Linked DNA regions of Roseimicrobium gellanilyticum. The protein of the gene in region 2 binds, or shares a complex with, the protein of the main gene of each other region. Links are inferred from orthologs where the notes say so. Each region holds a gene or a part of one and is shown on either strand. Other genes may lie near its edges. The genes, in order: secA and secY.

Region 1 (14,920 bases), on a different replicon or contig from region 2:
TACTACCGGTGTGCTGACTGGTACCAGCTACCTCGTCGAGAGCGGCAGCATCAGTGCCATTCTTGCCGGTACGGCAAGCCTCACGAAGAGCACGGCGGGCACTGTGACCTTGAGCGGAACCAATACCTTCAGCGGGGCAGTGAATCTCAATGGCGGAACCCTGGCCTTCTCCACGGCGGCCAACCTGGGGAACGGATCTGCAACGAATTCCTTCAACTTCAACGGGGGAGCCTTGCGCTACACTGGCACAGGAGCCGCTGCGTTGGCGGCTGTTCAATCAGTGAATGTGGCCTCCGGCGGCGCTACCTTTGACGTGAGCAGTGCCACTGGCACACTCACGGTGGCTGGGAATGTCACTGGCAGTACGGGCGGTGATTTGACGAAGACGGGAAGCGGCACTCTTGTGCTGACCGGTACCAACAATCTGGGTGCGGGTGGCGCGACCAATGTGGTAGCCGGTACGTTGAGGGGTGGATTTGGAACCGGCGGCACATCGGCCATTACGGTGAGCGGAGCGGGTACGCTGGAGCTCTATGACGGAGTGGCTCAGTCGCTGACCCTTGGCGGGACAGCGGGCGCACTGACCCTGAGCGATGGCGCGACCATTGGTTTTGAGCTGGGCGCACCGGGGACGAATGATGCTCTCATTATTGCCGCGGGAGGCACGGCCATCACCAGTGGCACCATCTTCCTGAACCTGCTTGATTTGGGCGGCATTGCACCTGGCACCTATGATCTGATCTCGATCCTCGGGGGTGGGGGTGGACTCAGTTCAGCGAACTTTGTGGTGGGCAACGCACCCACTGGGTTGAACTACTCCATCAACAAGACGGACAACCTGGTGCAGTTGATCGCATCCACCCTGGTGCTGCGCTACTGGACGGGCGATACCTTCTCGGCATCGTGGGCCACGAACAACGTCGGCGACACCAACTGGGCGAGCAACGCCTCCGGCACTACGGATGCGGGCGCCACTCCTGGAGCTGCGGACACAGTGATCTTCAGCGCCACGAACGCTGTCGGGCCGACCATCGGGACAACCTTGGATGGCAATCGTACTATCGACAGCCTGCAGTTCCTCGCTGTGCCTGCAGGGGTAACTGGGGTCACGATTGCACCTGGTTCTGGCGGTACACTTACCCTGGCACCTGCCACTCCATCCAACGGCATCTTTGTGGACGCCAATGGGGGCAACATTTTGATCTCTGCCCTGCTGCGCGCCTTAAATACACAAACGTGGAATATCGACGGCACGGGTGCCTCCTCTTTGACCGTAAGTGGCAACACCATCTTCACGGGCCGGGTGACCAAGACTGGCGCAGGCGTCCTGACGCTGAGTGGGACCAACTCTGGTACGGGCGGCATCACGCTCGCCGGAGGCACCTTGAACATCAACAGTGGTACGGCTTTGGGCACGGGCCTCTTCACCATCGGAGCGGGCACGACCATCAACAATACCAGTGGCAGCTCCGTCTTTCTCACCACCAATAACGCCAAGGTGTTGGAGGGTGACTTCACGTTTACGGGCTCGAATGGACTCGACATGGGCGGCGGCGCCGTGACTCTCGGGGCATCCCTGGTGCTGACGGCCAATGCGAGCACATTGACCATCGGCGGATCGATTGGTGATGGGGCTGACAACTTCCTCCTCACCAAGTCCGGTGCGGGGGCACTCACCCTTGCCGGGGCCAATACGTGGAGCGGAGGCATGACGCTTAATGGTGGCACGCTGAACATCAACCATGCGAGCGCTTTGGGCACCGGTACCTTCACCATCAATGGTGGCACCACCATCAACAACGACAGCTTCAGCACGGTCACCTCGACCACGAACAACGCGATGATCTGGAATGGTGACTTCACCTTCACGGGATCGTTCGACCTGAATCTGGGCACTGGGGCGGTGAACTTCGGCTCGGCTGCTGGCACCTCACGCACCGTTACGGTGAGCGCAGGCACACTTACGGTGGGTGGAGCCATCACCGACGGCGCTGTGGCGAACAGTCTCGTGAAGCTGGGTGGGGGCACACTCAGACTCACTGGGCTGAGCACGACGGCAGCAAACAACTATACGGGCGGTACGACGTTGGGCGGTGGCACGACGATTCTCACTTCCAGTGCGAACTTCACTGGTGGCCTGACCATCGGATCCTCCGCGGGCAATACGGCGGTCAGCACGCTCGACCTCTCCACGGCCAGTGCCACCTTCGGTGGCCCCATGCTGGTGCAGACGAACAATGCCACGGCGAACACCATCACTCTTGGAAGTGGACAGACCCTGCAGGTAAACGGCAGCGTCATGGTGGGGTACAACCCCACTGCTTCTGGAGGATCGAACACCCGTCTGACGATCACGGGTGCCAATAGCGCGTTCCGCGTGGGAGGAGTGGGGGCTCCCACCAATGCGAATTTCTCCTTGGGTGGTGGTCTCACCGACAACTTCAGCAACACGGCTGTGCTGGATATGAGTGGGCTGGGAACCTTCTATGCCAACTTGGGTTCAGGCACCTTCCGCGTCGGCGATGCTACCAATGGGTCTGGCACATCGCAGGGGGGCTCGACGCTCATCCTCGCTGCGGACAGCACCATCATTGCCGCAACCATCACTTCAGACTCCCCGTCCAGCACCGTGACCCAGGTCATCAAATTGGGCAGCGGCTCGAATGTCTTCAATGCGAACACCATCAACATTGGTGCGTCTAGCAATCGTTCGAACGGCACCATGGACTTCAATGGGGCAACAGGCACGCTGGTAGTACGTAATCTCGCTGGCAATGGCCGGGCCAACATGAATATCGCCAGTGGCGGGAGTGGAACGGCGGCTACCTATACCAGCACGGTAACGCTGACAGGTCACAACGCAGACCTTTTCCTGGGCACGCTTGCTGTGGGCGGTCGCAGCTCAGGCAACACGGGAAGCGGCACTGGCAACTTCAGCTTCAACACCGGCATTCTCGACGCCACCACGGTCAATGTGGGCTCACGCACCGGGACCTCGCTCACCACCGGCTCGGTCACAGGCAATGTCACCCTCGGTGGAGGCACCAGTATCATTGGCACGATGACGCTGGGCACGAACTCGGTGACAACTGCTGTGAACAATGCCACCGGTGACGCAAATGCCACGCTTGCCATCAGCGGTGGTACTCACACCATCACCACGATGACGATGGGTACTCTGGCGGTGGGCAATGCGACTGCGCTTACGTCCGGCAGCAGCGATTTGACGTCCACGGCAAACCTTTCCGGCGGAACGATCACCATTGGTTCGCTGACCATGGGTGTCAACAACACCACAGCGGCCACGGCCACGGCAAACACTGCCACTTCCACGATCAACATCAGCGGCACCGCTGCCGTGAGCGTGACGGGCAATCTCACGATGGGCGCCACCACGCTCCGTGCGTCGAACACGGCCACGGCCAGCATCAACATCACGGGTGGCTCGCTTACCGTCGGAGGCAACATCCAGTACACGGATGGCCTTGGCACGGAAAACAACACGGTGACCCTCAATGGCGGCTCGCTGGATATGACGGATGGAAACATCGGATCTGGAACCGCGCTGGTGACCTTCAATGCCCAGTCGGGTACGCTTGCCAACGTCAACGAAATCAATGGCGGTGCGGGCCTCACCAAGACCACGGCTGGTACGTTGATTCTCGAGGGGATCAACGACTACACCGGTATCACCACCATCAGCGCAGGGGTGCTTCAGGTGGGTAGCGGTGCGGGCACTGGCACACTCGGTGTCGGCAATGTGACGAACAACGCCACGCTGCGCTTCAACCGCAACAACAGCTACACGGCTTCCCAGAACATCACCGGTACGGGTGCGGTGCAGCAGGTGGGAACTGGCATCACTGTCCTGAGTGGCGCCAACGCTTATGCGGGTGGCACGACGGTGAGCGCAGGTACTGTGGTGGCCAACCACACCTCCGCGCTTGGTACGGGTGACGTGAGCGTGACCTCCTCTGGTACGCTCTCCGTTGGTGACGGTGCCCGGTTGAGTGTAAACATCGGAGGCTCGCTCAACAGTTCGGGCAAGCTTGAGTTCGATATCTTCGGACGTCAGGCGGGATCGAATCCCCAGCTCAACAATGACATTCTGGTCCTGACCAGTACCGATCCGCTTGATACCATCACGCTCACGGGCACGCTCAAGGTGAACGATACCACGGGGACGAGCGCTTCCACCTGGGCTCTCAACGACATGTGGCAACTCATCGACTGGGCTGGATTTGCAGGGACGCTGCCTCCGGCGAGCACCAACTTCGCTGGATTCACCTCGCTGGATCTGCCGACGTTGGGTGCAGGCATGAGCTGGAACGTGATCACCAACACCACCGGCTTGTACCTTGCTGTGGTCGTGCCTGAGCCTTCACGCCTGCTGTTGCTCGGCCTCGGCTTCATGCTCATCTTCTTCCGTCGTCGGAGGAGGTAAGCAGCAAGGTGCGTTTCGTAATCCGAATCGGCTCACGCGGGTGTCTCCGCGTGAGCCGTTTTGATCTTGTCTCGCATCACATCAATCTCACACCGCTCCCATCCACATGGATGGGAAGCAGATGGTGAGACAGCGGCGAGTCTGGCAACCTGCGTCGGTCTTGGAAGGCAACGTCCTCTCGGAGTGACTTCTGTGCCGACCTGCCAGTCAAAGCGGGGCAAGAATGCCTCCAATCCTTGAAGGCTGCCGCCGGATCGTCACCGCGCAGGCGAACGCTACCTGACCCGGCAGGAAACGTGTGCAGTCGAACAAAAGGACTCTGCCGCTATTCCTTGGCTCGCTGTAGCACCGCGCCCAGAGTGGCCAGCTTTTCATCAAGGTGTTCGTAGCCGCGGTCGATGTGGTAGAGGCGGTGCACCTCGGTGGTGCCTTTTGCGTTCAATGCTGCCAGCACGAGGGCAGCAGAGGCACGCAGGTCGCTCGCCATCACGGGAGCGCCGCTGAGTTGTGGGACGCCCGTGATGCGGGCGGTGTCACCTTCCATTTCGATGCTGGCGCCCATGCGCTTGAGCTCGGGCACGTGCATGAAGCGCTGGGGGAAGATGGTCTCACGCGCGGTGCTGAGCTGGCCCTGAAGGGTGCAGGCGAGCGCGCAGAACTGTGCCTGCATATCCGTGGGGAAACCAGGGTAGGGACGCGTGGTGAAGTGGAAGCCCTTGGGGTCGCCACTGCCAGGCATCACCGTCACGGTGTCCCCGGAGATGGCGATATCATAACCGCAGGCCAGGAGGGTGTCCGTGGTGGTCTTGAGATGGGCGGGATCCACCCGGCGCACCATGACGCCATCGCCACAGATGGCGCCGGCCACGAGGAAGGTGCCTGCCTCAATGCGATCCGGAATGACGGTGTGCTCCGCGCCATGGAGCTCTTCCACGCCTTCCACCACAATGCGTGTGGTGCCTGCGCCTTCAATCTTTGCCCCCATCTTGATGAGGAAGTTTGCGAGGTCTTCCACTTCAGGCTCGGCAGCGGCGCCCTCGATGATGGTCGTGCCCTTGGTGAGCACAGCAGCCATGAGCACGTTGTCTGTACCCAGCACGGTGGAGCCGAACTTGCCGGTGAGATTCATGGTCGTGCCCTTGAGCGGCTCGGTGGCTTCGATGTGGATATTGCCACCATCCATCTGGACCTTCGCGCCGAGGTACTCCAGACCCTTGAGGTGCAGGTCCACGGGGCGGTCACCGATCACGCAGCCGCCAGGCATGGACACCACGGCCTTGCGCAGACGACCGGTGAGAGGGCCCATCACGCAGATGGAGGCGCGCATTTTGCGAACGAGATCGTAAGGCGTATCGGAAACAATCTTCTCCGCCTTGATGTGCATGGTGCCGCTGGCACGCTCCACCTCGGCGCCGAGCTCACGCAGGATCTGCAGCATGTAGTTCGTGTCACTGAGATCCGGCACCTGGCGGATGATGCACTCGTCCTTCGTCAGGAGTGTTGCCGCGAGAATGGGCAGCGAAGAATTTTTCGATCCGCTGATGGTGACCTTGCCGCGCAGACGGGTGCCTCCTTGGACGATGAGCTTTTGCATGGGATGGTTTTCCGGAAAGGGTTGGGAGTTGTCAGGGTTCTATCGCCGCGGGAGGCGTGCCGGGATGGCGGGCGAAAACAAAACGCTCGATACCCGGGAGGTCGCGGTGTGTCTGAATGTCCGTGAAACCAAGACTTTGCAAGCGCTCGCTGACACGAAGTGCCTGATCGTGGTGCAGCTCCAGGGCCAGAAGACCACCAGGGTTCAAGTGCTGGGGGGCCTCTGCGACCAGACGGAAGATGATGTCCAGCCCGGAGGGGCCGCCATCCAGTGCCAGCACGGGGTCACGGCGCACTTCACGGCTCAGCTCCGCCAGCTCTCCGGCGGGGATGTAGGGGAGGTTGGCCACGATGACGTCGAAGGTGGCGGAGGGAAGTTTCTCAAACAGGTCGCTGCGCACCAGCTTTACCGCATGGGCGGAGAGGCCGGCGCGTTCGGCATTCAGCCGGGCCAGTTCGAGAGCGTCCTCAGAGACATCCACCAAGGTGACAGCCGCGCCCGGCCATGCCTTTGCCAGCGAGAGCCCGATGCAGCCGCTGCCGGTTCCCACGTCCAGTACGCTGGCGGGGTGGTCCTTGGAATGATGATGCTCCGTGAGCAGGTGCACGAAGTGCTCTGTCTCGGGGCGGGGGATGAGGGCACGGTGATCGCACACGAACTCATTGCCGTGAAACTCCACCGTGCCCAGCAAGTGCTGGAGAGGCTCACCCTCACCACGCCGCTTCGTGAGCTCACGGAGCGGCTGCAGCTCCGACTCAGTCAGGGACTGGTCGAAGCGCAGGTACAGATCGAGCCTCCGGCACCCGAGGACGTGTGCCAGCAGGTGCTCCATGTTCAGCCGGGCCTCTTCCACGCCGCGCTTGGCAAGGTAGTCAGTGCCGGATTGCAGCGTTTCGAGGAGAGGCTTCATGCGGCGCGGCCGCAGCAGGACTTGTATTTCTTGCCGCTGCCGCAGGGGCAGGGGTCATTGCGGCCCACCTTGGGCACTTCACGCTTCAGCGGGATGGTGATGCGTGGACCTTGCTCGACAGGTTCTCCTCCCTCTTCGCCCTCGCTCGCGGCGGCGGCTTGGGGACGGGGGCTCTGCACGGACTGGGTGTCCGGACCTTCCTGTCGCGCGCGCATCATGCTCTGGCGCAGGTGCTCCATGAACATCTGCAGGCGCTCGTGGCTGCGGAAGAGATTGCCCAGGGCGCGGTTCTGGATGTTGCCCATGAGCTCCTCGAACATGACGTAGGCTTCCTGCTTGAATTCCACGAGCGGATCCTTCTGGCCGTAGGAGCGCAGGTGCACCCCTTCACGGAGACCGTCCATGGCATAGAGATGCTCCTGCCAGAGTTCATCAATGGCCTCGAGCAGGATGATGCGCTCACTCTCCTGAAGGAGTTGCGGCAGGACACCGGTGGTCTTCAGATCGTAAGCACGCTTGATGCGCTCGATGAGGAACTGGCAGATGCCATCGAAGTCCTTGGTCTCGAGGGCTGCCTCCTTCTCGGTGATGCCGAGGGGGAAGGTGTTGTTCGCCCAGTTCAGCAGGGCTTCGTAGGCGGGCGGTTCATCGCCGGACTTCTCCTTGGGCACGAACTCCTCCACCTTCGCGGGGATGGCCTTTTCCACCACTTCGTCCAGCAGCAGGCGCGGATCCGGGCTGGTGAGAACTTCGTTGCGATAGGTGTACACCACATCGCGCTGGTTGTTCATCACGTCGTCATACTCCAGCACGCGTTTGCGCGAGAGGTAGTTCCGCTGCTCCACGCGCTTTTGCGCGGTTTCCACGGACTTGTTCAGCCACGGATGCTCCAGTTCCTGGCCTTCCTCCATGCCGAAGCGTTCCATGATCTTCGTCATGCGTTCGGCGGCGCCGAAGTTGCGCATGAGATCATCTTCGAAGCTGATGAAGAACTTGCTCTGGCCGGGGTCACCCTGACGCGCGCAGCGACCGCGCAACTGGCGGTCCACACGACGGCTTTCGTGGCGCTCGGTGCCGACGACGAAAAGACCGCCGAGTTCGGCGACGCCTTCGCCCAGCTTGATGTCCGTACCACGACCGGCCATGTTTGTGGACACGGTCACAGCGCCACGCTGACCCGCGCGAGCGACGATCTCCGCCTCCTGGCGGTGATACTTCGCGTTCAGCACGGAGTGGGGAATCTTCTGCAGTTTCAGCAGACGGGAAACGGTTTCGGACGTTTCCACGCTTGCGGTACCGATGAGCAGCGGCTGCCCCGCAGCGTGACGCTCCTGGATGAGCTTCAGCACGGAGTTGAACTTCTCACGGCGCGTCTTGAAAATGGCGTCGTTCGAGTCCTTGCGCTGCACGATGCGGTTTGTCGGGATGCTCAGCACGTCGAGTCCATAGATGTCATGGAATTCTGCGGCGTCCGTCTCGGCAGTACCGGTCATCCCGCCCAACTTTTGATACAGACGGAAGTAGTTCTGAATCGTGATGGTCGCCAGCGTCTGGGTTTCCTGGTCGATGTGCACGCCTTCCTTGGCTTCCACGGCCTGGTGCAGGCCATCGCTCCAACGGCGTCCAGGCATCTCACGGCCCGTGTTTTCATCCACGATGATGACCTTGTTGTCATGCACCACGTATTCCTTGTCCTTTTCGTAGAGGCAGTAGGCGCGGAGCAGCTGGCTGATGTTGTGGATGCGCTGACCTGCGACGTCGAGCCTGGCCTGCGTGTCCTGGCGCTTCTGCTGCTTCTGGGAGTCGCTCAGGCTGGTGTCATTGTCGATGTCCACATAGGCGCTGGCCAGGTCTGGCAGCACGAAGGCATCGGGATCATCGGGATTCAGGAAGGAGCGGCCCATTTCGCTGAGGTCAGCGTCGTGGGTTTTCTCTTCGATGGTGTAATAGAGCTCCTCCTTCAGGGCGAAGAGCTCGGTCTTCTGCGTGTCCTGGTAGAAGCTGAGCTCACTCTTCTGCATGGCCCTGCGCTTGTCCGGGTCCTCCATGGCGCGCAGGAGGGCGCGGTTCTTCGGCTGGCCGAGGCGCACCTGGAAGAGCTTGCGACCACCGAGGTCAGTCTCGCCCTTCTCGAAGTGTTCATTGGCTTCCGTGGCGAGGCGGGTGCAGAGCGCATTCTGCCGGCGCACGAGCTGCTCCACGAGCGGCTTGAAGCGGTCATACTGGTGGGAGCTGGCGGTGGCCACGGGACCGCTGATGATCAGCGGCGTACGGGCTTCATCGATGAGCACGGAGTCCACTTCGTCGATGATGGCGAAGTAGTGGCCGCGCTGCACCTGGTGGTCCTTGCTGCGGGCCATGCCATTGTCGCGCAGATAGTCGAAGCCGAACTCACTGTTCGTGCCGTAGGTGATATCCGCCTGGTACTGCTGGCGGCGCACATCCGGCGCCTGGTCGTTCTGAATGCAACCCACGGTGAGGCCAAGGAACTTGTACAGCGTGCCCATCCACTCGGAGTCACGTCGGGCGAGGTAGTCGTTCACCGTGATGACGTGCACGCCACGTCCGGTAAGCGCATTGAGATAGACGGGAAGGGTGCCCACGAGGGTCTTGCCTTCACCCGTGGCCATTTCTGCAATCATGCCGCGATGCAGGGCGGTGCCACCGATGAGCTGCACGTCGAAGTGCACCATCTGCCAGGTCAGCGGCTGGTCGCTCACCAGGATCTCCTGGCCGCAAAGACGGCGCGCGGCATTCTTCACCACCGCGTAGGCCTCGGGCAGGATCTCATCGAGAATGGTCTTTTCGACTTCTGCGAAACGCGGGGCGATTTCCACATAAGCTTCGCGGGCCTTCTCGATGCGGGCCTTCTTCTTGTCGAGTGACTCACCAGACCAGGAGCGTTCCTCCACCAGGGACTGGTCCAGGGATGGGAAATGATCCTTCAGACGGACGAACTTTTCGCCAACTTCACGGAGGCAGGCGTCCACCTGTTCTTCGTCAGCAATACGCAGCCATACGCCGGCAAGGAAGTGCGGTTCGTGGAAGGCGCGGAAACGTTCCTGAAACTGGGCAGTACGCTCACGAAGGTATTCCTCAGGGCGTCCCTTGAGGGCTTCTTCGTGCTTGTTGATCTCGTGGACGACGGGCCAGAGTCTTTTGACAGCACGCTGGTTTTTCGTGCCGATGATCTTCTTTAGAATCCATTCAAACATGACTGAGATAGGGAAAGGGGTGGAGAAATGGGAGGGTAGGTTGACTGAAAACCGGGGCCGCGCAAGTCACGCGGACGGCAGTTCGCCATCGTAAAAAACCGGCGGGAACCCCGGTGCCTCGCTGATCCCATGGAACCGGCGATGGGTGTGCTGTCGATTGCTCTGTGGCATCTAAAATGCCCGGCTCAGCACACCGTGGGGCGGTGCATTTCCCGCATGGTCCGGGCCCAGAATTCCGGCGAAGGTTGGATGAATCACGAGGGATCCGTCTCAGCCGATGGCGATTGGGCCCATTGGGCTTTCCCTTTACCCGACGCGTTCGCGGCAGTAGTCGCTGGTGCGCACGACGCGTCTGTCGTCGATGCGGTTCCTGAGTAATTCATAGACGCAAGCTGGGGCCAGAGCCTCATCCCGTTCGGGCGTCACTGCCGGAGCGCTGGCGAGGCAGAAGGGCTTCACCTTGGCGAAGTGCCAGGCGGCACCGGTCTGCTTGCGCTTTTGCTTTTCGCTCCAATAGGAGCCTGCAACCTGCTCCCCGCTGGACTCCGTGCCGGCCTGATGGGAGGAGGGCCTCCTATGTGGCATCTGCACCGGGGTACCCCAGTTTGTCTGCACCAGGTGCGTGGCAAACTGCTCCGCGCATCCGCTGACGAGAATCGTCGCGAAGGTGAGGAGGGCAAGTCTGAGCGCAGGCTGCTGCATGAAACGGGATACGACTCTACAGCACATTTTTCAGTGTGCAGGAATAAATTACGTTACGAAATGGAAGGGCGGGGAGTTGCCCGGGAGAAATGCAGGGCAGGCCGGGAAAACGCACCCCGGTGCACCCACGGCCGCCGGTACGATTCCGGGCAGAGAGGGCTGAGGCGGTCTCTCATCTTCCTTGCCGCCGTGCAATACCGGATCTACGTCGTTCGCAGTACCTTGACCCCCAGACTATGAGCAGCAGCGAGCCGGCAAGTCCTGAATCCCTGAGTCACCACAGGAGGCGCATGGGAGGGCGTGACCGACACGAGACGCATCGAGTGGCCACCCCGCTGGAGCTTCTCTTCGATCTGACCTTCGTGATCGCATTTGGCCTGGCGGCATCCCAGTTTGCCCATGCGATGGCTGAGGCGCACTACGGCGCTGGTCTGCTTGGTTTTGGATTTGCGAGTTTCGCCATCAGTTGGGCGTGGATTAACTTTTCATGGTTTTCCTCAGCCTATGACACGGACGACTGGATTTTCCGGGTGGTGACCATGGTGCAGATGATTGGTGTGCTCGTGCTTGCGATTGGTCTGCCGCCGATGTTCGCCTCCATCGAGCATGGCCATCATCTCGATAACTCGACGATGGTGCTCGGCTATGTGATCATGCGGGTGGCCATGGTGACCCAGTGGTTGCGCGCCGCGAAACAGGATCCCGCCCGGCGTCGCGCCTGTCTCACCTATGTCACGGCCATCTCGGTGGCGCAGGTGGGCTGGCTGGTGCAGATTTTCCTGGATTTTTCCGTGGGAGTATCCGTGGTCTTTGCGGTGATACTTGCCACCGTCGAGATGCTCGGGCCTTACATCGCAGAGCGCAGGGACGGAGGAACGCCCTGGCATGCGCATCACATTGCCGAGCGCTACAGTTTGTTCGCCATCATTGCGCTGGGAGAGGGGGTGGTGGGCACGGTCGCGACGTTGTCGGCAGTGGTTGAGGAGCATGGATGGACCATGGACACCGCCTTGGTCGGCATGGCCGGCACGGGGCTGACCTTTGGCATGTGGTGGGTGTATTACATGCTGCCTTCCGCCCAGATCCTGCATACTCATCGCGAGCGCTCCTTTGTGTGGGGCTATGGCCAGATACTGGTCATCGCCTCGATCGTGGCGACGGGTGCCGGATTGCATACCGCCGCCTATTTCATTGAGAACAAGGCGCATATCGGGGCGGTGGCGACCGTGCTCACTGTAGCGATCCCAGTGGCGGTGTTTCTGGCGGGGGTCTATGCCCTCTATTACTACATCGTGCGACGCTTTGAGCTCCTGCACATCTTGCTACTGACAGGGACGCTGGGAGTGATTGTAGTGGCGGTGATTGCGGCAAGTCTGGGAGTGGGCATGGCCACGTGCCTGGTGATCGTCATGCTGGCTCCGGCGGTAACGGTGGTTGGCTATGAGGTGCAGGGACATCGCTACCAGGCGGAAGCCGTGGCGGAGCAGACGGCATCAGCGAGGCACTAGAGCGGTTTAAGTTACAGTGTAGCCATTTTCGTATTGGGGCGCACCCACCCCAACCGCGACCAGCGGTCGCAGCCACAGCCACGGCCTGAACCATCCGCCGCGGCAGTAAGTCTTGGTACCACTGTGGCTGCGACCGCTGGTCGCGGTGCGGCAAGTCACCCCTGATCCAAGGCCACGACTTTGTTTAAACCACCTAGTCAGCGCGGACCTATTGGGATCCAGGCGTCACCGGCCACGCAAGGATCCACATGGCTATTTCCTCAGGAGTCACCTGGTAGTCACGCGCTTCGATTTTACGGCGGATGGCTTCTTTGACGCGACCCACTTCTTTGCCAGCAAGATCAGGCCGGGTCTCCATGATGCGCCTGCCATCAATGAAGGTGGCGAGCCGTGACTCGCGCTCCTGCTCTGCCTGCACTCTGACGTAGATCTCCTCCACACGCTGCATGCGAGCGGTGAAGGCGGGCTCATTCCAGAGATGCATGCGCACTTTCTCATCCGCCTTCACTACATGGAAGAGCGTGAGCCAGTCCGGGTGTGAGCGCAGGGGCAGCAATTTGCGACCGCTGAATTGATCCAGCTTGTGGCCCACCATGTGCATTTCCATGGCGAACTCGATGGCCCGGCGCTCGTCGCGGGTGAAGCCAACGCGTGCCGCGATGCCTGCGAATACTGGCAGGCCGGCAGCCTCGTGGCCGTAGTAGTGCACCCGGCCATCGTCCCCGTAGGTGCGTGTGACGCCCTTGCCAATGTCGTGGAAAAGAATGGCGAGATTCGTCACCGGGTCATGGGACTCGGATGCCTCCACGCACAGCAACACATGCTCCCACACGCCGCCCTCGGGATGATGAATGGGATTGTGCTCCAGTCCCTGCAGGGCCTTCAGTTCAGGAAGCTGCAAAGCGAGGGTGCCGTTCTCATCCAACAAGCGCACATGCTCCGCCAATCGCCAGCCATGGATGGCGGCCGTGAGCAGAGTGGTGCGGGTGAATTCCATGACGAGGGAAGCCGACAACGTATCATTAGATGTATTTGCCTGCAAATGATGGTGGGATATCCATCAGTCCGCGGATACATCGGTCGCTCGCACAATAGTCACCGCGAGCCAGGGGCCGGTGTTGGGATTCCACAGGGCATTCCAGTACCAGGCGGAGACATCGGTGAAGGCTTCTGTAGAGGTTTGTGAGGATGGTGTCATGCGTTCAGTGACAATATAGGTGCCGCTGGAGGTCAATGCCTCGAAGTGGCCCCAGATGCGTCCATCGGCATCGCGAAGCACCGGCTGGTGCACAATCTGCCAGCCCATGGCCCGCAGGCAGTCGGCGCTGGAGTGGAGGCGGCGTGTGGGACGCGTCACGTGCCGCATGATGATCTCCGCGTCACCACAGCGGAAGCGTGCGATGGCTCCGGGAAATGAGTGGGCAAATTGTTCCTCGCGAGCGGAAAGAGGAAGACGCTGCAAGGGCACGCCATCAAAAGTGGCGGGCCACTCGTTGAACGTATGCGTGACCGGGTCAGGCCTTGATGGGAAGGGTGAGTCGACAAGGAGGGCGCCCATGGCGAAAGGAATGCCGATGGCCAGTGCGAAGGCTCCAGCGATGCTGCTGATGAGCAGCTTGCCTGAGCGGATTCTCTGGCGGGAGAAGCTTTCGCGACGCGATGTCTCATTGCGAAGGGCAAAGGGCAGTTTGCGTGCCAGCCAGCCATCGCTCAGAAGCAACAGCGCGAGAAGACAGCCGTACGAAGCGAGGCCGACGGCTTCGTGAGTCCAGTGTGGCCAGGTGACGATGCCTGATTCAGGAAAGAAAAGAATTGCGGCCCGGAGGGCATTGGCCAGCAGCACGCCCACGAAGGCCACTGCCACGAGGCTGATGGTGTGCCACGGGGTGGCATGCTGCCGTGTGGCAAGGAACGCTGCGACAAAGAGTCCCATCCACAGCATGCGCACACCGGCACAGGGTGGGTCGACTCCAATGAGCGCGTCGTGGTACTGCAGCATCACACCCTCCCGTGTGACATCGAGACCGGTGCATTGGAGTGCGCCAGCGCTGATTTCTGCCGTGACCAATCGGAGTGGATAGCCTGCATAAAAGTCGAGCGAGGCGAGCAGTGGCAGGGAAAGCAGGAGCAGCAAGACAATGCCGCTCCGACCGCGCTGCATCGATACGCCGCATGAAACGAAGAATGCGGTGATGGCTCCGAGCAGCAATGGCGCCCGGTGCAGGAGGGCGAACTGGGTGAGTACGAGCACGGCTGCGCCCACGCCCAACACCCACGGGTTGAGTTTCAGGTCACGGCGCTCGCTCCAAAGGAAATAACATGCGGCTGCGAGTGCGAGAAGACCGAGAGGCTCGTCTGACCCATCTGCAGTGCGGCGAATGTACCACGCGGCTACGGGTGCATTCGCCAGGAGGAACGCCGCAAGGAGGAGTCGCCGGAGGTTCATTCAGACAATCCGGATCTTCTTGCTGCCAAACTCGCGATGACGATGCAGCAGCACAGCCGCGAGGGCGAGGATGAGGAGGAGGGTGGTGCCGGGCTCGGGCA
Region 2 (13,977 bases):
GCCGACAAGGAAGGCGCCCGCATCACCAAGATTCATCTCGACCACGCACCGCCGGACAAGTGGGGCATCCCCGTCCCCAGCGCTGTCGATGATTCCAACACCATCGTCACCGCCAAGGTCTTCATCGATGCCAGCTACGAAGGCGACTTCCTCCCCGCCGCCAAAGTGAGCTACACCTCCGGCCGTGAGCCAAAGGACAAGTTCAACGAATCCGTGGCCGGCGTAGGCCCTCCCACGAATTGGACCCCTATATCACCTTTCATCACACCAGGAGATCCCGCGAGTGGTATGCTGCCGTGGGTGGACAAGGATCACGGCAAGCCACGCCACGCGGGTGACGATTACACGCAGGCCTACAACTTCCGCTTCTACGTCACTTCCGATCCCGAAAAGCGTGCCGCCCTCACTCCACCCGATGACTACAACCCCGCCCAATACGAACTCGTGGGCCGCTATGTAGAGCATCTCGTGAAGACCCAAGGCTCCGATGCGAAGAAACTCAAGGAGAGCCTCGCAGGCATCTTCCCCGGTTGGAGAAACGAAGGCGAATACAACTACCAGCGCAAGTCACTCGTGACCATGTCGCCTCTGGGCATCAGTCGCTTCTATCAAGACGGCGACTGGATCACCAAATCAAAAGTCTGGCGCCAGCACGTGGACTACCTGCGCGGGCTGCATCATTTCCTGAGCACCGATGCACGTGTGCCGGAGGACTTCCGCAAAGAGACCGCCGCCCTCGGCCTGAACAAAACCATGCACCCGGACACCGAAGGCTGGCCTCACCAGCTCTACGTGCGCATCTCTCGCCGCATGCAGAGCGACTACATCCTCACTCATGCCGATGTGCTGAACAAGACGGACGAAAAAGACGGCGTGGGCCTCGCCCTCTACGGTGTGGATATCTATCCCGTGCGCCGCTACGTGGCGCTCCATCCAGAGACCGAGGAACTCGGCGTGGCCACCGAAGGCAACATGTTCATCGGCGGCGCCAAAGGCACCGGCCATCCCTACCCCGTCCCCTACCGCAGCATTGTGCCAAAGACATCGGAATGCACCAATCTCATCGTGCCCACCTGCTTCTCCGCCAGCTTCATCGCCTACGCCTCCGCCCGCATGGAGCCCGTCTTCTGCGTCCTCGGTGAATCCTCCGGCGTCGCCGCCGCTCACGCCATCCGAGCGAATGCCGATGTGCAGTCCATCGATGTTCCGAAGCTGCAAGCGCGCCTGCTGGAGCGTGGGCAGGTGATTGCGTGGAAGGCGGACGCTGGCGATAAGAAAGAAGCCAAGCAGTAGCGAGCGCACCAGGCTTCTATTCTTCGTTCATTGTATCCTTGCGCTGAACAAGGTGTGAGTCGACACATGCGTGCATGTCTATCGAAGCGTTCCTTCCTTCACCGACACTGAAGTGTTTCGCTTTGCATGTTGTCACCTCGGCGTGCCTGGTCGCAAGCCTCAGTTCTTGCGCAACCGCCCTCGTTCGTCAGGACAATCCCACCAAAGTCGAGCACCCCTATCCGGCGACTGCCTTCGACATCGGGTTCTTCTGGGCTGCTGGCATACAAGGAGAGCCACTCATGGCCATGGCCGACCCCAATGCGCGCAATAGTACCGGTGAACGACTCATGTATGGCGCAGGTTCCATTGTCGACTTGCCTGTCTCTGTGGCCCTGGACACGGTGCTTCTTCCCTTCGACACCATTCAACTGCTGCGCATGCGCAAAGAGAAGCCGGAGGGCAATGCTGAATAACCTCTTCGTATAGCTCTCAAGAGATGCCTCCTGCTCAAATAGTGGGAGCGTTGCATTCTGGTTGGTTAAATGGCATGCTCCCACCATGAGCGAGGCGGAACCCATACGCCGAACCAAGAGTCAGCTTCGCAAGGAAGCCAGGCAGAAGAAGATGCCCAAGTGGCTCGCCTGGCTCATCATGGCGCTCTTTGTCTTCCTCACCGGCGTACTCCTCTGGTTTGGCCTCGCCATCGTGGTGCAATGTGATCGCGCAGCAGATGGAACCGTCTATGTCACCGTGCAGCGCAAACTGCTTCGTTGGATTCCCATCACCTCCGAGTCGCTCCCGGATGTCATCACCGCCAAGGGCGAGTTCGTGAAGAGCACCACTCAATCGGGTGTCACCCGTCGTTCCAATACCTCCGAGCGACTCGTGCTCATCTCAAAAAACGGCTCCGAGTGGCAGTCTCCACTGTACACACCCTCGCTCGGCACACGTCCCAAGACCATGGCGGCTGAGATCAATGCCTTCATTCAAAACACCACTGCCTCCTCTCCTTCCACCTTCACCACGTGGTGGATGCCATGGCTTGTGAACCTCGCCTCTCTCCCCTTCATCCTGGTCTCACTCATCTCCCTCTGCGCTCTGGGTGAAGTGCTCCTGCGCTGGCTCGGCTACATCAAGGACGAACCTCCGACCACTTGAGAAAGTGGCCCCCCTCCCAAAGCCCTCATCCTTTGCGTCTTTTACGTTCTTTTGCGGCCATTGAATCAGGTCGCAGTCCCCTCACGGTTATTGCGAAAAGCGAATTACTCCAGCGTCCTGCCCAGCGGCAAGAGTCCTGCTGGGAAAGGCGTACTCCTTTGTCCCCTGAAGATGCCTGTTCCCACCCTCCGTCGCGCCCCCATCCTCCCCTCACTCCTGCTGATGGGCCTGTTCCCCACGACTGCGGCGCTCCATGGAGCCTCCGTAGCCCCGGACCAGAATCACCCCGGCGCGGTCATCTACCGGAACACCTGCTTGGAATGCCATGGGGCGAAGGGCGAAGGCGTGGCCGGCAAGTATGACGATCCTTTGCACGGCGAACGTTCGCTGGAGTCCCTCACGAAGCGCATCGAGCGCACCATGCCCGAGGGCAAGGAAGGCACCTGCGTGGGCGATGACGCCAAGAACGTGGCGGAGTACATCTACCACGCCTTCTATTCAGCGGAAGCGCAGGCCCGCAACGCTCCCGCCCCTCTGCGTGATCTCACCCACCTGACGAATTCCCAGTACCGTACCTCCGTGGCAGACATCATGGCGCGCTTCCGCCAGCCTCTGGAGCGCCTGCCGAACGAGCGCGGATTGAAGGGACGATACAACGGCTTTGAAATCGAGCCTCCCCCGCCGCCGCTGCACGGCCCACCTCGCCCCGGGAAGAAGAAGCTCGAACCCGTCGTCGACGAAGATCGCGAACGGCCCAAGTTCCGCATGGAGCGGCTCGACCCGCAGGTGGCATTCAGCTTTGGCGCAGACAGTCCCGCACCTGGCAAAGCCGTCTCGGACGAGTTCTCCATCCGCTGGGAAGGCTCGCTGATTGTGGAAGAGACAGGTAGCTACGAGTTCATCCTGAAAACGGAGAACGGCGTCCGCCTGACCATCAACGATTTCGAGAAAAGCCTGATCGATGCCTGGGTCACCCCCGGACCTGACGTGCGCGAGGAGAAGAAATCCATCCACCTCATCGGAGGCCGCGTTTATCCGATCAGCGTCGAGTTTTTCAAGTTCAAGGACAAAACCGCTTCCGTCGCTCTGCAGTGGAAACCACCGCACGGCGTGCAGGAGAACATCCCCAGCCGCTTCCTGATTCCCCAGCGTGGTAGTGAAGTGTTTGTGTCCTCCACCAACTTCCCCGCCGATGACCGCAGCGATGGCTACGAGCGCGGCACCGGCATGTCGAAAGACTGGGAACAAGCCACCACTGACGCGGCCATTGAGTTGGCAGAGTACGTGGAGAAGCGTCTCGACCGTCTCGCTGGTACCAAAGCTGGCGCTCCTGATCGCGCCGATAAACTCAAGGACTTCGCCAAGCGCTTCGCCGAGGCCACCTATCGACGTCCCCTCACGCCGGAGGAACAACAGGTGTTCATTGATGGACAATTCACCAAGGCGCCGACACCCGAGATGGGCGTGAAGCGTGTGGTGCTGCTCGCATTGAAGTCCCCCGTGTTCCTCTATCCCGGACTGGCAGATCAACAGGATAAGCCGGACTACAAGATCGCCACGCGTCTCGCGCTCGACCTGTGGGATTCCATTCCCGACAAGCGCCTGCTCGAAGCCGCCGCTCAGGGCAAGCTGCGCAAGAAAGAGGAGATTCGCTCCCAAGCCGTGCGCATGGTCACCGACCCACGCACCAAAGCGAAGCTGCATGGCTTCTTCCATCACTGGCTGGAGCTCGAGCGCGCCGAGATGATTGCGAAGGACTCCAAGACCTTCCCCGACTTCAGCGCCGCCGTGGTGGCTGACCTCCGCTCATCTCTGTGGATGTTCATCGATCAGGTGATCTGGAGCGAGCGCTCCGACTATCGCGAACTGCTGCAAGCCGACTACCTCATGCTCAATGAGCGTCTCGCCAAGTTCTACAGTGGCGGCAAGGAAAAGCCCGCTGGCTCCGAGTTTCAGCGCGTCTCCTTTGAAAACAAGCAGCGCACCGGCGTGCTCACGCATCCCTACCTGCTTTCGTCTTTCGCCTACACCAATCAATCCTCCCCCATTCACCGCGGCGTCTTCATCACACGGAACATCGTGGGTATGGACATCAAGCCACCGCCGGATGATGTGAAGTTCGACGACGCGCACTTCAATCCAAAGCTGACCATGCGTGAAAAGGTGACGGAGCTCACCAAGTCCGGCGCCTGCATGGGCTGCCACGGCACCATCAATCCTCTCGGCTTCAGCCTTGAGAACTACGACGCCATCGGCCGCTTCCGCCTGCAGGACAACAACAAGCCCGTGGACGCCACCAGCGAACTGGAAACACACGACGGCAAAACACTGAAGCTCACCGGACCTCGCGACATCGCGCAGTACGCCGTGGCGAATCCCGCCGGCCACCTCGCCTTCATCCGTCACCTCTTCAATCACACCGTCAAGCAACCCCACCTCGCCTACGGCCCCGAGACTCTCGAAGGCCTCCGCCAGTCCTTTGAGAAAAACCAGTTCAGCGTGCAAAAGCTGCTGCAGGACATCGCCGTCCTTTCTGCCTCTCAAGACCTGCCCGAGATTCAAGGAACGGTGACGCAGAAGTAATCAGTATTCTCTGCTTGAATCATCCGCTGACACTACCGCCGATTTCAGGAATACGCCGAAGGCGTTTTACATTGTCCAGCCCAAGGTAAGCTTCGCCGCGAAGCGGCAAGCGCCACCTTGGGTTGCGATATCGAGATGCTGAACGCTGAAAGCGTTCAACAAAAGGGCTGTTGGAGGAAAAGCTTTCACCAGAACTGGCCGTATCCAGTCAGGAAGTAAGTTCGCAGCCGTGCCCTGAAGGGGCACAGGAGCCCAGCCTAGGGTTAGGGAGTCTAAGCCGACAGCCACCCTAGGTTGGCGACAAAAGATGCTCGACTCTGAAGGAGTCGCGGAGTCGCTCGCAAAGCCGAGCGTACTCTTCTTGCCCCAATCTAAACAACTCGCAGTCAGCAATTTTCAGCGCGCATTGTCTGTAATGACATGCACGCCATGAAATCGGGCACCTCCGCACTGGGTCCTCCAGTCCTGCCACCCGCAGAGCGGGAGCGACTGGATGAATTGTACACCCGCCTCTCCTCCCTGAAACCCGGTAACATCGGCTACCCCTGCAACCAGAACTTCGACTACTCGGAACTCTTCCGCTTCCTAGAGTTCAGCGCGAACAACGTTGGTGACCCCTTCAATGCCACCAACTACCGGCTGAATACCCAGGACTTCGAACGCGAAGTCCTCGCCGACTTTGCCCGCTACACCCGAGCCCCAGAAAATGAATGGTGGGGCTACGTGAACAACGGCGGCACCGAGGGGAACATGTATGGTCTCTACGTCGCCCGCGAGCTGTACCCGGATGGCATCTGCTACTTCAGCGAAGATACCCACTACAGCGTCGCGAAGATTCTACGCCTCCAGCACACGCGCAACATCATGTTAAAAAGCCAGCCCAACGGCGAGCTGGACTACGATGACCTGCATGAAACCCTGCGCATCCACCGCGACGTACCGCCCATCATCTTCGCCAACATCGGCACCACGATGAAAGGTGCCGTGGACGACCTCGCGAAGATCCGTGCCGTGCTCGATGACCTGGCGATACCGAACTACTACATCCACGCCGACGCCGCACTCAGTGGCATGATCCTGCCCTTCGTAGACGCACCACAGGCATGGGACTTTGCTGATGGTGCAGACAGCATCGCCATCAGCGGCCACAAGTTCCTCGGCTCGCCCCTTCCCTGCGGAGTTGCCCTGGCACGGAAGAAGAACGTGGACCGCATTGCCCGCTCCATCGAGTACGTGGGTGCTCTAGATACTACCATCGCCGGTTCACGCAATGCCTTCACTCCACTCATGCTCTGGTACCGACTCCGTGTCCTGGGCGATGCCGGCCTCAGAAAACTGGTGCAGGACTGCCTGGACACTGCGGAATACGCCGTGCAAAAACTCAATGCCGCCGGTATCGCCTCCTGGCGCAACGCCAACTCCGTCACCGTCGTCTTCCCCCGTCCTCCAACCGCGATCATGCAGAAGTGGATCATCGCTCCGAAGAAGGACATCGGTCACCTCATCACCATGCCGCACGTCACGAAGGAATGCATCGATGCCTTCGTTTCCGACTTCACCGCCGCCCTCGCAGGGAAGCCCCTCACCTGATTCTCCCACCGCCGTTGTATCATGAAACAGCTCACGGTTATCGTCCCCAATGAGATTGGCATCGCCGCACGCCTCACCACGTGCCTGGCAGAGCGTGGGGTGAACATCGAGGAGATCGACATCGAAGGCGCCGAAAGCCAGGGCATCGTCACCCTCTCCGTGGACCGCTACGACGAAGCCCTCCGCGCTCTGGTGGACGAAGGCTTCCGTGCCATCACCCAAGACACCCTCCTCGTGCGCCTGGACGACAAACCCGGTGCCCTCGCCGCCGTCGCCATCCGCCTGCGCGACGCCGGACTCGACCTCCGCTCCATGCATATCCTCCGCCGCGATGGCGGCCAGACCTACGCCAGCCTCGTGGCCTCCGACAACACGAAGGCCGCAGAGATTCTACGCGACGTGATTGTGGGTGAGGGCCGAGGGGCTTGAGAATTGACGCTTGCCTGAGAGCAAGGCTTTGGAGTTTCATCGGAATGTCACCACCAAAGGCATCCGCGTGAACGACGACGAACATCTTCAACGCTTCGAGGATCACACCCTGCCCATCGAACTCTGGAATCATCGCGCTCACCTGAAGGTGGCCTACCTCTACCTCCTGCGATTCTCCTTTGAAGAAACGCTAAGCCGCCTTCAAACCGGCATCCGTGCCTATAATGCTGCAAAGGGAATCAAGGACACCCCCACTGGTGGCTATCACGAGACCATGACCCAGGCATGGCTGCACCTGGTGCACACCACGCTCTGCCAGTTCGGCCCGGCGGAGAATGCTGATGCGTTCTTCGACGCCCAATCCCAACTGAACGGAAAGCGGACCCTGCTGCTGTTCTACTCTCGTGACCGCATCATGTCTCCTGAGGCGAAAGCCTCCTTCGTTCCTCCGGACTTGGCACCCCTACCCCAGCCACTCAACAACAAGATTCCACCGCTTGAACTGCGTGGCTGAACTTCCAAGGGACCACCTCGTGCCTTCAAAAGATCTTTGCTTCGCACCGTACATCTGATTTCATCGGACAACTCAGATGCACCACGCAGGCGCTGCCATCCTCTGGACCATTCTCGCCTTGTTTGTCCTGCGCCCAGGCATTCTTGGCAGCATCGTTCTCTCAATTGTGTTATTCGAAGTCTTCTATTTGGCGTCGTCAGAACCCATCCCCATCTTTGAGACGTGGCCCTCGCTGCGCCCGTCTTCGACTCCAGCCTGCATCGTCGCCGGCATCCTGCTGGCCATCGTCATGGTGAAATTCTGCATCCATGCGGTGAATGCTCCCAACGGCGAAGCCCCCAGGGACCCCTGAATCACTGCATGATTCGAGACACTCACGGTGACTTGATTCAAATGGCCCTCGCTGGGGACTTTGATATGATCGTACACGGCTGCAATTGCTTCTGCACCATGGGTGCCGGCATCGCGAAGCAGATCAAAGCCACCTTTCCCGCAGCCTATGAAGCCGACTGCCGGACTCCGAAAGGCGACCGCAACAAGCTGGGCACCTATTCATCCGCGAAGGTGAATGACCTCACGATCATAAACGCCTACACACAACACCACTGGCAAGGTTCTGGTCAGAAAGCCGACTACGACGCCATTCGGTCATGCCTGGCAAAAGTCGCCGCGGACTTCCCCAATGCAAAAATCGGACTACCACAGATCAGTGCAGGCCTCGCCGGTGGTGATTGGGAGACCATCCTGCAAATCATCCTCGAGGAGCTTGGAGTAACGGATGCGACGGTCGTGTACTACCGACCTTAATCCACTACCGGCGATTAAATCCCGCACACTCCTCATATCTCGCGCCCTTCCCACCGAAGATATCCAGCGCACTCCCAATCGTCACATCCACCTTCCCGCCACTCAGCTCCTGAGTACGCTCCAGGTCCTTCACGCTCCGCGCACCACCAGCATACGTCACCGAGTTGTCGCACCAGACACCGAGGCACTTCACCAGCGCTTCATCAATGCCCTCGCACTTGCCCTCCACATCCACGGCATGGATGAGGAACTCATCGCAATACGGTGACAGGCGCTTGAAGGCATCCGCGTCGACGATGAGGTCCGTCATGGTCTGCCAGCGGTTCATCGCCACCACCCAGCCATCCGTCGTGGCACGGCAACTCAGATCGAGAACGAGACGCTCACGTCCCACCGTGTCCACCATCTCTCGCACGCGGTCTTCGCGGAAACGCGCCTGCTCATCGAAGGCATAGCTCGTGATGATCACGTGACTGGCACCAGCGTCGAGGAACTTCCGCGCATTATCCGGACGAATGCCCCCTCCGATGTGCATGCCGCCAGGGAAGACCTCCAGCGCACTGAGCGCCGCTTCTTCATTTCCCTTCCCCAGCATGATCACATGTCCGCCGGTAAGCCCGTCCTTCTTGTAAAGTTCCGCATACCAGGACGCGGGCTTCTCGCTCACAAAGTTTTCACGTGGGCCTTCCCCAGCATCCCGCAGGGTCGAGCCGACGATCTGCTTCACCTTGCCGTCGTGAAGGTCGATGCAGGGACGGAAACGCGTCATGGCCATGCGCCGGCAGCCCTCATCAGGCCACCGTATAATTCAGCGGCTGTGTGAGTGGTGGATTGATGCGCTCACGCCAGGTCAGCACCTCAGGCTCACCGGTGGTTACGAGGACCACGTGCTCATAATGCGCGCTGGCCTTGCGGTCAGCAGTGACCACCGTCCACTCGTCATCGAGCGTCACCGTCTCTTCCGTGCCAAGATTGATCATCGGCTCCACCGCCAGCGTCATCCCGGCGCGCAGGCGGGGCTTGGCACCCTTCACGCCGTAGTTGGGCACCTGAGGCTCTTCGTGGAGCTTGCGACCCACGCCATGGCCCACGTAATCGCGCACCACGGTGAAGCCAAAACGACGCACATAGGCTTCCACCGAGTGGCAGAGATCTCCCAGCATCATGCCATCACGCGCCCAGTCAAGGGCCACCTGCAGTGCATCTTCCGTGGCGGAGAGCAGCTTCTGCACATCTGGTGCAATCGGGTGCACGGGCACGGTCAAAGCATTGTCCCCCACCCAGCCGTCTTTGTGCAGGCCAACATCAATCTTCACAATATCGCCAGGCTGAATCGGGCGGTCATTGCCGATGCCATGCACCACCACTTCGTTCACGCCAATGCACGCGTAGCCAGGGAAGCGCTTCTTACCGACCTGGTAGTTCAGGAATGCGCTTACGGCACCGGCTGCTTTGATCTCAGAGGCCACGAGACGATCAATTTCCGCCGTGGTTACTCCTGGCTGAACGATGGACGCGGCCTTGAGCAGGACGTCGCGTGCGAGTCCACATGCCCGTCGCATCCCGTCGAGCGCCTTGCCACTCCGGGTGGGTATCCTGTCGAAGCCAAATGCCATGTCTTAACTCAGCCTAAATCGCTCAAAGGTCAAACAAACGTGCCTGCGCATCAACTCAATGACGCGCAGGCACTCAAATCATGAATCCATCTTATTTGCCGTGGAGTGCCGCAAAGGCCACTCCCACGATGGCGATAATCGCGATCGCCGTCCAGAGCATCACCACCATCTTGGGGTCGGCGGCAAGGCCACCACCGCTCTGGCGCTCGAAGCGTCCGCGAATCTTGCCCTTGCGCAGGAAGCCGTCGTAGTGGCGCTGCAGAAGATGGGTTTCCACCTGGCGCATCACATCGAGCACCACACCCACGAGAATCAGGATGCTGGTACCGCCGAAGAACTGGGCCACCGTGGGGTCGATCTTCATGCTGCGCTGCACCAGAAGTGGAAGCAGATAGATGAGGGTCAGGAAGAGTGCGCCCGCGAAAGTGAGGCGGCTCATGGTGTAATCAAGGAAGTCCGCCGTGGGCTTGCCGGGGCGCTGACCGGGGATGTAACCACCGCTCTTCTTGAGGTCTTCCGCAATCTGGTTGGGCTGGAACATCGTCGCCACCCAGAAATAGCTGAAGAAGAAGATCAGCGTGGTGGAGATGATGATATTCGGCCAGCCGTTGGCGAGCCAGTTCGCCCACTCCTGCACCGCAGCCTGGTGGGGGAACATGAAGCCGATGATCTGCGCAGGGAAGAGCAGGATGGCCTGGGCGAAGATGATGGGCATCACCCCCGCATAGTTCACCTTCAGAGGCATGTACTGCGTCTGCCCGCCGTAGACCTTGCGGCCCACCACGCGCTTCGCGTACTGGATGGCAATGCGGCGCTGCGCCTGGGTCAGCGCAATGATGCCCGCGATGACCGCCACCAGCAGCACAAGCATGGCCAGAAGCTTCATGGCATCCATGGTGCTCGCCTGCTCATTGGCAATGAAAGTCTTCCAGACCCGCACGAGAGCGCCGGGGAGATCTGCCACGATGTTGATGCAGATCAGAAGCGACACACCGTTGCCAATGCCGCGCTCAGTGATTTGCTCACCCATCCACATGATGAACATGCTGCCCGCCGTCATGGTAAGCACGGCAGTGATGATGAAGCCCAGATTGTGATCCGGCACCAGCGGACTGCCGACGGCCGTCATGGCCTTATCCAGGCCATCGAGGAAGATGTTTTGTCCCGGATTCTTGAGTGAAGCAGCGAGGAGGTAGCCTTGGAAAAGACAAAGCGCCACGGTGGCATACCGGGTCCACTGGTTGATCTTTTGCCTGCCGCCGTCTTCACGGGAAAGCTTGCTCATGCTGGGCACCACCGCAGTGAGGAGCTGCATCATGATGCTCGCACTGATGTAGGGCATGATCCCGAGGGCGAAAATCGCGCACCGCTGCAGACCACCACCGCTGAACACGTTCACCAACGCCGCTGCCGCAGCGAAGGGATTGTTGCCCGAGTCGGCCTGCTTGAGGTCAATCCACGCCTGGAGCACATGCGGATTCACGCCGGGAAGCGTGATCGCGTACCCGATGCGCACGATGACAATCATGGCCAGGGTGAACAGAATCCGCTGCCGCAGATCCGGAATTTTGAAGATGTTTACAAAGGCGGAGATCATGGAGGGGAGTCGTGTCTTGAAATGGCAAGCGACTCAGTACCAAACTGAGCCGCCCGCAAACATCAAAATGGAAAAAGTGTGGCGGAAACGCCGGCCTGTCATGCTTTCAGCGTGACTGTACCGCCTGCCTTTTCGATTTTTTCCTTGGCGGAGGCGCTGATGCTGGACACCTCCACGGTGAGCTTACGCGTCACCTCGCCGGCACCGAGCACCTTGACCACGTCGTACGTGCCCTTGACCAGGCCAGCCTGACGCAGGCTCTCCTCGTTGACCACCGCGCCATCTTCGAAGCGCTCGTTGAGGTCGCTGAGATTCACCACGGCAGTCACGTTCTTGAACATGGCGTTGCTGAAGCCCTTCTTGGGAAGACGGCGGTAAAGGGGCATCTGGCCACCTTCGAAGCCGGGGCGGATGGCGCCGCCGGAGCGTGCCTTCTGGCCCTTGTTGCCGCGGCCGGAGGTCTTGCCGTGGCCGGAGCTTTCACCGCAGCCAACGCGCTTGCGACGATGGCGGGCGCCCTTGGTGGGTTTGAGGTCGTGAAGTCTCATGATAGTCTACTGGAAAAGAGTTGGGTTGCGGGGCTTAGATGGCCTGCTTGGAGGCGATCTTCTTGCCGCGCATCTTGAGGATTTCGTCCGGCATGCGCAGGGCGGAGAGAGCGGCCAGCGTGGCCTTCACCACGTTGGCGTGGTTGCTGGAGCCAAGGGACTTGGCCAGCACGTCCTTCACACCAGCGGCTTCGCACACGGCGCGCACCCCACCACCAGCGATGATGCCGGTACCAGGGGATGCGGGCTTGAGCAGCACGCGGCCACCACCGTGCTCACCGGTCACCTCGTGGGGGATGGTGGCATTGAGGAGATTCACGGTCTGGAGGTCCTTGCGGGAAGATTCGCTGGCCTTCTTGATGGCGTCCGAAACTTCGTTCGCTTTGCCGAAGCCGAAGCCGACGCGACCTTTCTGGTCACCGGCGACGACGAGGGCGCTGAAGCTGAAGCGGCGACCGCCCTTCACGACTTTGGCGCATCGGTTGATGAACACAACCTTCTCGAGCATGTCGCTCTTTTCGCCATCGTCGGCTCCGCGGTTGTCTCTTCTGCTATTGGTAGCGGCCATAATGAAATTCGGTGTCGGATATTAGAACTGGAGACCCTTGGCGCGGGCGGCATCGGCGAGGGCTTTCACCTTGCCATGGAAGACGTGACCACCACGGTCGAAGACGACCTGGCTGATGTTGGCCTGGAGGGCGCGCTCGGCGATTGCCTCACCCACCTTGGTGGCATTGGCTATGTTCGCGAGGGTCGCGGCGAGGGCCTTCTCGGTCGTGCAGGCAGACACAAGCGTCTTGCCTTCTTCATCATTGATGATTTGGGCGTACACGCGCTTGTTGGAGAAATGAACCGCCAGACGCGGACGTTCCGCCGTGCCGGTGAGGTTCTTCCGGATACGCGCATGAATGCGGCGCCGGTTAGCTTTGCGATTGATCGTAGCCATGATGATTGCCTGAAAAGATTCGTTACTTCACGCTCTTGCCTTCCTTACGACGGACGTATTCGCCGACGTAGCGCACGCCCTTGCCCTTATAGGGTTCCGGCGGGTAGTAGTTGCGGACATCTGCCGCGAACTGACCGACGAGCTGCTTGTCGATGCCTTCGATGCTGATCTTGGTGTTTTCAGCAACGGCGACCTTGAGGGTCTTCGGGATGGGATGAAGCAGCGGATGGGAGTAGCCAAGGCTGAGGTCCAGATTGGTGCCCTTCACCGCAGCACGGAAACCCACGCCGTGGATTTCAAGATCCTTGCGGAAGCCTGCGCTCACGCCCTGGACCATGTTGCTGATGAGGCGCTGCACCGTGCCGTGCATGGCGCGGACCTTGCGGTCTTCGCTCTCACGCTTCACCACGATGTTCTGGCCTTCCTGGGAGACGTTCACACCTTCGGGAAGGGTGTAGTCGAGTTTGCCCTTGGGACCTTCCACATGGACGTTGGAGTCCGTCACCTTCACGGTGACCTTGTCCGGGAGCTGGATGGGTTGTTTACCTACGCGTGACATGATTCAGGTCCTCCTTACCAAATTTGAGCGAGCAGTTCGCCGCCGACTTTCGCACGACGCGCCTTGGCGCCGGTCATCACGCCCTTCGGCGTGGAGAGAATGGAAATTCCGAGTCCACCAAGCACCTTGGGCACTTCATCGGAGCCCACATACTGACGCAGACCAGGCTTGCTCACGCGCTTCACATCCGTGATGGCGGGAGTACGGCCCTGATACTTGAGCTTCACCTTGATGGTGGGCTTGCCACCTTCCGGGGTGACAACTTCGTAAGACCAGACATAGCCTTCTTCCTGCAGAATACGGGCGATCTCAGCCTTCATGCGGGAGAAGGGCACAAGTGCCTCAGTCTTGGCCG

The links.
Region 1: the proteins of secY (region 2) and secA are in contact, whole or in part, in a crystal structure (PDB 3DIN), measured with the Thermotoga maritima proteins. The link is inferred for Roseimicrobium gellanilyticum from one-to-one orthologs. Residues at the interface, in WP_004081795.1 of Thermotoga maritima: Glu108, Gly109, Glu110, Glu111, Ala236, Glu237, Arg238, Arg239, Ile240, Thr241, Ile242, Gln243, Tyr244, Ala245, Arg246, Arg247, Val248, Thr249, Gly250, Arg251, Arg252, Val253, Tyr254, Gly256, Ala257, Ser258, Thr259, Tyr260, Leu261, Pro262; in WP_004082002.1 of Thermotoga maritima: Glu261, Ala262, Arg263, Lys300, Ala301, Arg302, Thr303, Ile304, Ile305, Leu323, Tyr324, Asp325, Pro326, Val329, Ser330, Tyr333, Ile336, Lys340, Phe345, Val349, Glu363, Phe364, Tyr374, Ser375, Gly376, Gly377, Glu393, Ile395, Thr482, Ser483.

Annotation. Positions count from the first base shown.
Region 1 is NZ_QNRR01000002.1:940,680-955,599, reverse strand. What follows is about bases 6,745-10,561. They hold secA (preprotein translocase subunit SecA), read right to left. Parts: upstream 10,164-10,561; coding sequence 6,945-10,163; downstream 6,745-6,944. Other genes in these bases: DES53_RS09330 (hypothetical protein), read right to left, coding at 10,470-10,561; prmC (peptide chain release factor N(5)-glutamine methyltransferase), read right to left, coding at 6,745-6,948. Also shown: DES53_RS09350 (autotransporter-associated beta strand repeat-containing protein), read left to right, coding at 1-4,444; murA (UDP-N-acetylglucosamine 1-carboxyvinyltransferase), read right to left, coding at 4,770-6,038; more of prmC, read right to left, coding at 6,070-6,744; more of DES53_RS09330, read right to left, coding at 10,562-10,865; DES53_RS09325 (low temperature requirement protein A), read left to right, coding at 11,156-12,373; DES53_RS09320 (tRNA nucleotidyltransferase/poly(A) polymerase family protein), read right to left, coding at 12,582-13,370; DES53_RS09315 (exosortase/archaeosortase family protein), read right to left, coding at 13,434-14,819; DES53_RS09310 (VIT and vWA domain-containing protein), read right to left, coding at 14,820-14,920. UniProt on the Escherichia coli protein: Required for protein export, interacts with the SecYEG preprotein conducting channel.
Region 2 is NZ_QNRR01000001.1:836,878-850,854, reverse strand. Bases 9,317-12,190 are described here. They hold secY (preprotein translocase subunit SecY), read right to left. Parts: upstream 11,570-12,190; coding sequence 10,064-11,569; downstream 9,317-10,063. Other genes in these bases: rpsE (30S ribosomal protein S5), read right to left, coding at 12,152-12,190; rplO (50S ribosomal protein L15), read right to left, coding at 11,668-12,117; map (type I methionyl aminopeptidase), read right to left, coding at 9,317-9,972. In the rest of the region: DES53_RS03475 (FAD-dependent oxidoreductase), read left to right, coding at 1-1,293; DES53_RS03470 (YceK/YidQ family lipoprotein), read left to right, coding at 1,368-1,748; DES53_RS03465 (hypothetical protein), read left to right, coding at 1,834-2,433; DES53_RS03460 (DUF1592 domain-containing protein), read left to right, coding at 2,605-5,016; DES53_RS03455 (histidine decarboxylase), read left to right, coding at 5,446-6,606; DES53_RS03450 (ACT domain-containing protein), read left to right, coding at 6,628-7,035; DES53_RS03445 (hypothetical protein), read left to right, coding at 7,046-7,549; DES53_RS03440 (hypothetical protein), read left to right, coding at 7,626-7,901; DES53_RS03435 (macro domain-containing protein), read left to right, coding at 7,910-8,356; hisA (phosphoribosylformimino-5-aminoimidazole carboxamide ribotide isomerase), read right to left, coding at 8,361-9,131; more of map, read right to left, coding at 9,148-9,316; more of rpsE, read right to left, coding at 12,191-12,685; rplR (50S ribosomal protein L18), read right to left, coding at 12,707-13,063; rplF (50S ribosomal protein L6), read right to left, coding at 13,086-13,622; rpsH (30S ribosomal protein S8), read right to left, coding at 13,637-13,977. UniProt on the Escherichia coli protein: The central subunit of the protein translocation channel SecYEG. Consists of two halves formed by TMs 1-5 and 6-10.